2 linked regions of the Laspinema palackyanum D2c genome follow. Each later gene encodes a partner of the first gene's protein in a complex. Links are inferred from orthologs where the notes say so. Each region holds a gene or a part of one and is shown in the gene's direction. Other genes may lie near its edges.

The links. The genes of interacting proteins can lie anywhere in the genome.
Region 2: the proteins of carB (region 1) and carA are in contact, whole or in part, in a solved structure (PDB 1KEE), measured with the Escherichia coli proteins. The link is inferred for Laspinema palackyanum D2c from one-to-one orthologs.

The regions. Positions count from the first base shown.
Region 1 is NZ_JAMXFD010000027.1:19,034-25,421, reverse strand. Bases 1,031-4,798 are described here. They hold carB (carbamoyl-phosphate synthase large subunit), read left to right. Parts: upstream 1,031-1,337; coding sequence 1,338-4,598; downstream 4,599-4,798. Outside these bases: NG795_RS22825 (Fur family transcriptional regulator), read left to right, coding at 419-964; NG795_RS22815 (hypothetical protein), read left to right, coding at 5,000-5,131; NG795_RS22810 (RNA polymerase sigma factor, RpoD/SigA family), read left to right, coding at 5,332-6,288. UniProt on the Escherichia coli protein: Large subunit of the glutamine-dependent carbamoyl phosphate synthetase (CPSase).
Region 2 is NZ_JAMXFD010000022.1:3,481-7,614, forward strand. Bases 1,311-4,134 are described here. They hold carA (glutamine-hydrolyzing carbamoyl-phosphate synthase small subunit), read left to right. Parts: upstream 1,311-2,054; coding sequence 2,055-3,215; downstream 3,216-4,134. Other genes in these bases: NG795_RS20905 (retropepsin-like aspartic protease family protein), read right to left, coding at 1,311-1,628; NG795_RS20910 (hypothetical protein), read left to right, coding at 1,675-1,998; NG795_RS20925 (STAS domain-containing protein), read left to right, coding at 3,710-4,078. Also shown: trpD (anthranilate phosphoribosyltransferase), read left to right, coding at 1-912; more of NG795_RS20905, read right to left, coding at 1,053-1,310. UniProt on the Escherichia coli protein: Small subunit of the glutamine-dependent carbamoyl phosphate synthetase (CPSase).

The DNA.
Region 1 (6,388 bases):
AGGGAACCCCACCCTAACCCGGACCAAGACACAGGGGAGGGAACCGGAGGCGGAGTTAACGAGGATGGGGGGTTAAATTTTCTTAGAAAAAACTTGCAATAAAGTCCAAATTCTGTCTTACTAGATTTATTCCGTTATTGAGGATTAATTTCAATAAGAGGGATAAAATACCGGACAAATATAATTTTGTCAAGACCCTTGGCGGTCAAGTTATGGAGGGGAGTTGTAGCCAGGGAGAAACAGGGACTCGATTTACTGCTCATGTTTCGATGAGTTAGGGAATCTTGCGCCTGGATGCCTGACGCCGGATGCCAAAAGTATCCAAGCTAAGAAAGGCGATCGCGCCCACCATAGCGACCCTACCGGACAAAGGGCCGAATTCTGACCAACCATTGACCATAAATTTGGGTAAGTCGTCATGCCATTTTATACCCAGGCTCAACTCAAAAGCGAACTGCGACAATTGGGCTGTCGCCTGACTCCCCAACGGGAAGCCATCCTCGGCGTCTTTCAAACAATCCCTCAAGGCAACCATTTAAGTGCAGAAGAACTCTACAGTTTGTTGCAGCGTCAGGGGGAGAAAATTAGTCTATCTACAGTGTATCGAACCCTAAATTTGATGGCGCGGATCGGAATTCTGCGGGAACTAGAGTTAGCCGAAGGGCATAAACACTACGAATTGAACAAACCCTCACAACCGCACCATCATCTGGTTTGCGTTCAGTGTCATCAGACGATTGAATTTACCAGTGATTCAATTGCTAAAATTTGTAGCAAGCAAGCAGATTCGGCTCAATTTCAAATGTTAGACGCGCAACTGACCCTTCATGCAGTTTGCCTAGAAGCATTTGAGCAAGGATGGCCCTATTTACTCTCGGAAGATTGGATTTGTCCGAAATCGGGGATGGCGGTGAATCTATCAGAATCGCTCCAAAAGAGCGGTACTGGAGCAGAACATGATTAGAGCAAGAGCAATAGGACAAGGAACCGGGTTTCTGAGCCTAATTTGTTGCTAATTAGCAAAAATGTTGTGAAGAAACCCGGTTTCTAACCCTTACTGTACCCAAGTTCCCCTGAAAAAATGACCCGGGGAGTTTTTCGATTCAAGCGGGCGTCACCACAGGCAAGGATCCGTAGAGCAAGTCATCAAATCTTGTTATTAGCAGAACCGAGTGATACGGATCGGGTGAAACCTCGTAAAATAAACTGGATTTAGCAAAAATGCGATCCGGGGTCAGTCGTCAAAGGTCAGTGGTCAGTTGTAACTGAAAGCTGGCAATTGACAACAGACCCTTGACAATGACAACACAGAACCCACAAGTCGAAAGTTTAAGCCTATGCCCCGTCGCAACGACATCCAGAAAATCCTGATCATCGGCTCTGGTCCTATTGTGATCGGGCAAGCTTGCGAATTTGACTATTCAGGGACGCAAGCTTGTAAAGCGCTCCGAGAAGAAGGATATGAAGTGGTGCTGGTGAACTCGAACCCCGCCACAATCATGACCGACCCCGAAACCGCCGATCGCACCTATATCGAGCCACTGATTCCGGAAGTGCTCGAAAAGGTGATTGCGAAAGAGCGACCCGATGCGCTGTTACCGACTATGGGCGGACAAACCGCTCTGAACTTGGCTGTTACTTTAGCCAAAAGTGGTGTTTTAGACAAGTATGGCGTCGAGTTAATCGGTGCAAAACTAGAGGCGATCGAAAAAGCTGAAGACCGCTTACTGTTTAAAGAAGCAATGGCCCGGATTGGGGTCGCCACCTGTCCCTCGGGAATTGCTACAACCCTGGACGAAGCCAAAGCTGTCGGACACCAAATTGGCAGCTATCCCTTAATTATTCGACCCGCCTATACCCTCGGGGGAACGGGTGGTGGCATCGCCTACAACCAAAAAGAATTTGAAACGATGGCGGCAGGCGGGATTGATGCATCCCCTGTCTCTCAAATTCTGATTGAGCAGTCTCTGCTCGGTTGGAAGGAGTATGAACTAGAAGTGATGCGAGATTTAGCAGATAACGTGGTGATTATCTGCTCGATTGAAAATATCGACCCGATGGGGATTCACACCGGGGACTCGATTACTGTCGCACCGGCACAAACCCTGACGGATAAAGAATATCAACGCCTGCGGGATGCTTCGATCGCCATTATCCGCGAGATTGGGGTGGAAACCGGCGGCTCAAATATTCAGTTTGCCATCAATCCGGTGAATGGGGATTTGATTGTGATTGAGATGAACCCTCGGGTCTCTCGGTCCTCAGCGTTGGCATCCAAAGCAACGGGATTTGCGATCGCCAAGTTTGCCGCTAAATTGGCGGTGGGTTATACCCTGGATGAAATTCCCAACGATATTACCCGCAAGACTCCGGCGAGTTTTGAACCCACCATTGACTATGTGGTAACGAAGATTCCCCGTTTTGCCTTTGAGAAATTCTCTGGATCGGAACCGACTCTGACGACTCAGATGAAGTCTGTGGGTGAAGCAATGGCGATCGGGCGGACCTTTAACGAATCGTTCCAAAAAGCCATGCGCTCAATGGAAACCGGGCGTTCTGGTTGGGGATGCGATCGCCCAGAAATGCTCCCGAGTTTAGAACAAATTCGCGCCGGATTACGCACCCCCAATCCCGATCGCATTTTTACCGTTCGTCATGCGATGTTGATGGGGATGACAGTGGAGGAAATCTACGAACTCACCTGCATTGACGTCTGGTTCCTAGATAAATTCCAAGAACTCCTGGAAACAGAAAAATTCCTCAAGCGATCGCGGCTGGAAGACTTGACAAAAGAGAAAATGTATGCAATTAAACGTCAAGGATTCAGCGATCGCCAAATTGCCTTTGCCACCAAAACCCACGAGGACCAAGTACGGTCCTACCGCGTCGGTTTAGGGGTCAAGCCGGTGTACAAATTAGTCGATACCTGTGCCGCAGAATTTGAAGCGCTCACCCCTTATTACTATTCCACCTACGAAGAAGAATCAGAACAGACCGTTTCCAATAAACGTAAGGTGATGATTTTAGGGGGTGGACCGAACCGGATTGGACAGGGGATTGAATTTGACTATTGCTGCTGTCATGCCTCTTATGCATTGCGGGAAGAAGGATGCGAGACCATTATGGTCAACTCCAACCCGGAAACCGTTTCCACCGATTACGACACCAGCGATCGCCTCTATTTTGAACCCCTCACCAAAGAAGATGTCCTCAATATCATCGAGGCGGAAAATCCGGAAGGGGTGATTATTCAGTTTGGCGGACAAACCCCGCTGAAATTGGCAATCCCCTTGTATGAAGCACTCATGGCGCAAGGGTCCGATCGCATCATCTCCTCAGAAGTAACCACCAAAATTTGGGGAACCTCCCCCGACTCCATCGACATTGCCGAAGATCGGGAACGGTTTGAGAAGATTCTCTGGGAATTGGATATCAAACAGCCTGCGAATGGGATTGCCCGGAGTTATGAGGATGCCTTGGCGATCGCCCAGAAAGTTGGATATCCCGTGGTGGTGCGTCCTTCCTACGTTCTCGGGGGACGGGCGATGGAAATCGTCTATTCCGATGCAGACTTGGAACGGTATATGAAGTTTGCCGTAGAAGTTGAACCTGATCGCCCCATTTTGATTGATAAATTCCTAGAGAATGCAGTCGAGGTGGACGTAGATGCTCTTGCCGATGCCACGGGACAAGTGGTGATTGGGGGCATCATGGAACATATCGAACAAGCCGGGATTCACTCCGGTGACTCTGCCTGTTCGATTCCTTATATCTCCTTGAAACCGGAAGCCTTAGCCACCATTCGGGAATGGACCGTTAAATTGGCCCAAAAACTCAAGGTGATTGGGTTGATGAATATTCAGTATGCGGTGCAAGGGGAACAGGTTTATATCTTAGAAGCCAATCCCCGCGCCTCTCGGACGGTTCCCTTTGTTTCCAAGGCGATCGGGATTCCCTTAGCGAAAATGGCTTCCTTGATTATGTCGGGCAAAACCTTAGAATCTCTCAACTATACCGAAGAGAAGATTCCCGAACATATTGCGGTGAAAGAGGTGGTTCTGCCGTTCAACAAGTTCCCCGGTAGCGATACCCTCTTAGGTCCAGAAATGCGATCGACTGGGGAAGTGATGGGGATTGACACCGATTTTGGCAAGGCATTTGCGAAAGCGGAATTAGGGGCTGGGGTGCGGTTAGCGCTTCAGGGAACGGTGTTTGTCTCCATGAACGATCGCGATAAACCTCTGGTGGTGCCGGTGATTAAAGAGTTCATGGATTTGGGCTTTAAGATTATTGCCACCGATGGCACCCGTAAGGTCCTCCAAGAACAGGGTCTGGAGAATGTGGAACTGGTGTTCAAGGTTCATGAAGGTCGTCCCCATGTCATTGACTGGATTAAGAATGACCAGATCCAGTTTATTATCAACACGCCGACGGGAGAAGAGTCCCAAACTGATGCCCGGATGATTCGCCGCATGGCTTTGGATTATCAACTGCCGATTATTACCACGATCGCCGGTGCAAGGGCAACGGTGGCGGCAATTCGCGCCCTCAAGGATGAACCTTTGGAGGTCAAGGCGATTCAGGATTATCTCAATTAATGGATTCAACCGGCGATTGCATTGGGGTTGATCAGTCATCTCCGGTGCAGTCTCCGGGATGGTTTCATGGGGGTGGACGCTCGGTAATGATGGAGCGATCGCCCCTTTTTTTTGTAGGGGCGAGACCCGGGCAGGGGTTTGAGGCTGGGAAGGGACCTGATACGCCTTGACCTACACCCTATCTGAAAACCCGGGTATAAAAATCAGGATTTTTCTCCAGATTTTCTTCATTTTGTTTTCCAGGATGCATTCTGAAAATTATTTCCTGGGTAATCTCTATATAACTGAGGGCTGGATGGACCTTCTGGGACCAAATGTCAGAATCTGCGCGTCAGGACTAGACATTTCGTTAAGAAATGTTACAATTATTCACATACGACCTGAGAAATTTAAGAAATTTTATGACAACCCCGACATTCGTACTTGCAGCCATGATTTTGGGAATCCTGTATTCATACAGAACAGCGATCGCCTTGTCTTGCCAATCCCAGCTAGAACGGGTTCCGGTTCGGGTTCCAAGCCGTCAGAAGTAAGCAAATAGCAATTCAGGGGTAAACCGGCATTGCCGAATCATCCCTGATTGCATCAGATGTGGCTATCCCGATCCAGATCACCCGGAGGTTACCCCGGTGCGAGATGCCTCCGGTAGGCTACGGGAACGGGCCCTCTTCAGATGGAGAGCCAAGGATACAAGCCACGACAACGAACGTTACCCATTGAGTGAAGAAGCGCCATGAAGACTGCTCAAACTTCTACAGACTTAGTTCGCACTTACCTGCGAGAAATTGGCCGAGTTCCCCTGCTGACCCACGAGCAGGAGATTATATTGGGTAAGCAGGTTCAGCAATTGAGCCTGTTGCATGAGATGAAAGAGACCCTCACCGAACAGTTCGGTCATGAACCGACGGATGTAGAATGGTCACAAGCGGCAGGGTTATCTTTAGTTGAGTTGCAACAGGCGATCGAACAAGGTGAAACCGCCAAGCGCAAGATGGTGGAAGCGAATTTGCGCCTGGTGGTGTCTGTTGCCAAAAAATATATTAAACGCAATGTCGATTTACTCGACTTAATCCAGGAAGGAACCATCGGAATGCAGCGTGGGGTGGAGAAATTTGACCCCACGAAAGGGTATCGCTTTTCCACTTATGCCTATTGGTGGATCCGTCAGGCCATTACTCGGGCGATCGCGGAAAAGGGCCGCACGATTCGCCTCCCCATTCACATTACTGAAAAACTTAACAAAATCAAGAAAGCATCTCGGGAATTATCTCAGCAACTCGGACGCACTGCCACGATTGGCGAGTTAGCGGCAGAATTAGAACTCACTCCGAAGCAAATTCGCGAGTATATGGAACGCGCTAGACATCCCCTCTCCCTAGATTTGCGGGTGGGGGATAATCATGATACAGAACTGAGTGAGTTGTTGGAAGATACCGGACCCTCTCCGGAAGATTTTGCCACCCATTCGGCAATGCGAGCTGATTTAGAAAAATTGATGGCGGAGTTAACCACTCAGCAGCGTGAGGTGATTGCTTTACGGTTTGGGTTGGAAGATGGACAAGCGATGACTCTCTCTAAGATAGGCGATCGGCTCAATATTAGTCGTGAGCGTGTCCGCCAAATTGAACGGGAAGCTCTCACCAAACTCCGCAAGCGCAAAGCGGATATGAATGAATATGTTGCCAGCTAATCGGGTTTCCGTTGGGTTGAGTTGAAAAAAGATGTCTCCTGTTCGTGGGAGGCATCTTTTTTTTGAGGATTGGCGATGGAGTTTTAACCACTGATTTCAC
Region 2 (4,134 bases), on another replicon or contig:
GCCGCTTTGCAAAGCAAAAGTGTTTCCGCAGAGGAACTGGCAGGGATGGCAAAAGTATTACAATCCCAGTCTGCCTATATGGAAACTGGGACAAATTGCGAAACTCGTAAACAGGCGATCGATACCTGTGGCACCGGAGGCGATGGGGCTTCGACTTTTAACATTTCCACCTGTGTTGCCTTTGTCGCTGCTGCTGCTGGGGTTAAGGTTGCCAAACATGGAAATCGATCGGCATCGAGTAAGGTGGGTTCTGCCGATGTGTTGGAAGCGTTGGGTGTGAATTTGAATGCACCGGGTAGTCAGGCGATCGCCGCTTTAGATGAAGTCGGCATCACCTTTCTATTTGCACCCGGTTGGCATCCGGCCATGAAAGCGGTGGCCCCCCTGCGCCGCACCTTAAAAGTTCGCACCGTTTTTAACTTATTGGGACCTCTAGTTAATCCTGTGCGACCCACCGGACAGGTGATAGGCGTCTGTGACCCCCACTTGGTGGTGCCGATCGCCCATGCGTTACGACAATTGGGGACCGAATTAGCGATCGTGGTGCATGGACGGGAAAAACTCGATGAAGCGGGATTAGCAGATGCCAGTGATTTAGCCATCCTTGCCAATGGAGAAGTGCAACTCAGTACCATCACCCCGGCAGAACTCGGGCTAGAACCCTCACCCACGGGAGCATTGCGAGGCGGGGATGTCGCAGAAAATGCCCAGATTTTGCAGTCGGTCCTCCAAGGTGGAGGGACTCAAGCGCAACAGGATGTAGTCGCCTTAAATGCTGCTTTAGCCTTACAAGTTAGCGGTCTGATCCCCGTAGGGGACCATATCCAGGGCATCGCCTTAGCCAAAGAAATTCTTGCCTCCGGTGCCGCTTGGACCAAACTACAGCAATTGGTGGCATTTCTGAATCAGTAAGATAGCAGCGGGTTAGAAACCGGGTTTTTTCAGAAAATGTGTTGGAATGACCCGTTAATCTGGGGGAGAAACCCGGTTTCTGGTCCGTGGACTCTAAAACTTGACCCGTATCCTAGCTGGGGTCAAGTTTCAGTCACACCTCAATTTTGAGTAGCAGAGGTGCGAGTTCGTAACTCAATGATATTTTCCTTGATGGTGATATCGTAACTGCCAAAAAAGTTTTGTCCTAAGAGACCCATGCCTTGGAGACCCCCTTCAACACCGGGTGGGGCGATCGTGACGAGGAGTTCTTCCAGGGTCGCATCCCCCACTTGGATTTTAGAAACTCGGCCCACTTCCATTTCCACCTCTGAAGCACTCGCGGTGGAAATTCGAGCTTTATCGAAGGGGACTACATTTAAACTGCGGGCCATTGTGGGGGTAATTAAGGTGGCACTCGCCCCCGTATCAAAGAGCATCTCGAATTTCTCTGTGCCATTGAAGATAACATCTACCACCGGAATGCCGCCCTGACGACGTTTGATAGGGATTTGAAAGACGCCGGACATGGCCCCTTCGGGGACATCTGTGGTTTGATTGGGGCAGAGGTTTCCTAATTCAATGAGGTTGCCATTGGAATCAATAGCGAAACAACCGGGATATTCCTGAGCGAGGGCGACAGGCCCCATCAATCCTAGACTGGTCACAGCAAATAGGGTAGAGAGAATTTTTTTCATTAAACTTTTTCCTCTTGGCAGTTAGAGCAGAAATGGAAAGGGGGCAATGGCTAAATCCAGCCGCTCGGAATTCAGGGTAGCATTGGGCAATGCCCAACCTCCGGTGCAGATGAGTCAAGTTGGGTTATGTCTATTATGCCCGGTTGATTCAGGAAAGCGAAACCCCGGCAGCCAGACATTCACAGACCCTGACGCCCAGGGGAAATCCACCGGGGAAGCGAACTTAGGTGAGGAAATATGGCTCACGGGGGAAAGCCAGGGAGTTGCGATCGCTTCTTTACATTACGGCCAACAGATACGCGCCAAGAAAGCAACTCATGGAATAATAGGATCTTGCGGAAGTCAAACGGCTGGGTCCCTCATAGACTAAATGGACCCCTTACCCGTGACTGCCGAAACATGACCCCTGAAGCTAGTGAGGTTTCTATGTCTCTTTCTGCCGATCGCCCTGCCTTGCTCGTACTAGCAGATGGAACGTCCTATCGCGGTTGGTCCTTTGGAGCCACTGGCACGACCATTGGTGAAGTGGTCTTCAATACCGGCATGACAGGCTATCAAGAGGTATTGACAGATCCCAGCTACTGCGGCCAGATCGTGACGTTCACCTATCCCGAATTAGGCAATACCGGGGTGAATCCCGACGACGAAGAATCCCAACGTCCCCAAGTGCGCGGGGCGATCGCTCGGAATATCTGCAAGCGGCCCAGCAACTGGCGCTCAACCCAGTCCCTCCCCGACTACCTGACCCAAAACAATATTCCTGGGATTTACGGCATCGATACCCGCGCACTCACCCGCAAAATTCGCATGGTTGGGGCCATGAATGGTGGAATTTCCACCGAAATCCTCGACCCCGCCGAATTATTAGCCCAAGTGCAAGCGGCCCCCTCCATGAAGGGCTTAAACCTCGTCCCAGAAGTCTCCACCTCAACGGTTTACGAATGGACCGAAACCACTGACCCCCATTGGGAATTCAGTCCCCAAGCTCAAGGCATGAACGGGGAAACATTCACCGTCGTTGCCCTAGATTTTGGGATTAAGCGTAATATCCTGCGCCGTCTAGCGAGTTATGGATGTCGCGTGATTGTCGTTCCTGCCACCACTTCCGCCGAGGAAATCCTCAAGCACAATCCCGATGGGATTTTTCTCTCCAATGGACCCGGAGACCCGGCGGCAGTGCTCCAAGGAGTCGAAACCACCAAACAATTGCTGAACTCTGAAAAACCCATGTTTGGGATTTGTTTAGGACACCAAATTTTGGGACTCTCCCTGGGTTCGGATACCTTTAAGCTCAAATTTGGGCATCGCGGTTTAAATCAACCGGCAGGGTTAACGGGTCAAGTTGAAATTACCAGCCAAAATCACAGCTTTGCCTTGAGTGACGATTCTTTAAGCAGCGAGGTGGAAATTACCCATCTGAACTTGAACGATCGCACCATTGCCGGTTTGCGTCACAAGTCTCTGCCAGTGTTTTCCGTCCAATACCACCCCGAAGCGAGTCCGGGTCCCCATGACGCGGACTATATTTTCAAACAGTTTGTCGATTCCATGCGTGAATCTCGGACTGCCGCGAAAACTGCCAGTTAGCAGGGTGCGGAACTTAAAACCGGGTAATTAATTGGCAAAATTCCTTGTCAATCGGCAATCGGACCGATTACAATCTAAAAATCTAAAGGCGCTGCTCATTGACAAACGGCCAGAAAGCCTTTAAAATGGATCGTCGATTTGAGGAGTAAGGATTTAATCCGAGATTTGCTGGGCATCTGCGGATAATCGGGTATAATATCCGACAAGATCTGAACATGGAGCAGCCACTCGCGCCTTCCCTTAGACTTTTCCGCCCTACCTTTGAGACTTCCTTGCTTGGTTGCCGAGGTGGGTGTGGATTCTTGAGTCTAAGAGGGTACGAGTCTAATCATCCTCATCGACCTTAAACCATCAAGCGCTTTTGGAATCTTTCTAAAAGCTTTGCGGGATACCGCCGCTGTCACCTTCCAGGGTGATAGTGCCATCGCTGCATTGTCCAGCAATAGCCGGACAAATGTCGCGTAAATGTATCAGTATGCAGCTAGGAGGGCGTTATTCCTGAGCCATTAACCCTGACCGTTAGCCTAAGAGGCACGCGCGAAGTCGGGAACGATTACCAACTCTTCCGTCTCACTGGCTTACTCGATGCCTTTTCGGAAGCGACCTTTCGGAAGGCTATCAGTCAGTGTATTGACGAGGGTCCCACGAACATTATTTTGGATTTATCCAAAATAGATTTTGTTGACAGTTCTGGTTTAGGTGCGCTGGTGCAACTGGTAAAAAAAGCTCAAACTGCTGAAGGTACCTTGCAAATTGTCAGCAATCCCCGGGTGACCCAAACGGTCAAACTGGTTCGATTAGAGCAGTTTCTCTCTTTGCAGCCATCGGTGGACGCTGCCCTAGAGAAAATCAAATCCACTTGAGTGTTTTACGCTCTAAATAGGCTATCCAGTTCAATTTTGATACTGGATAGCTTGTT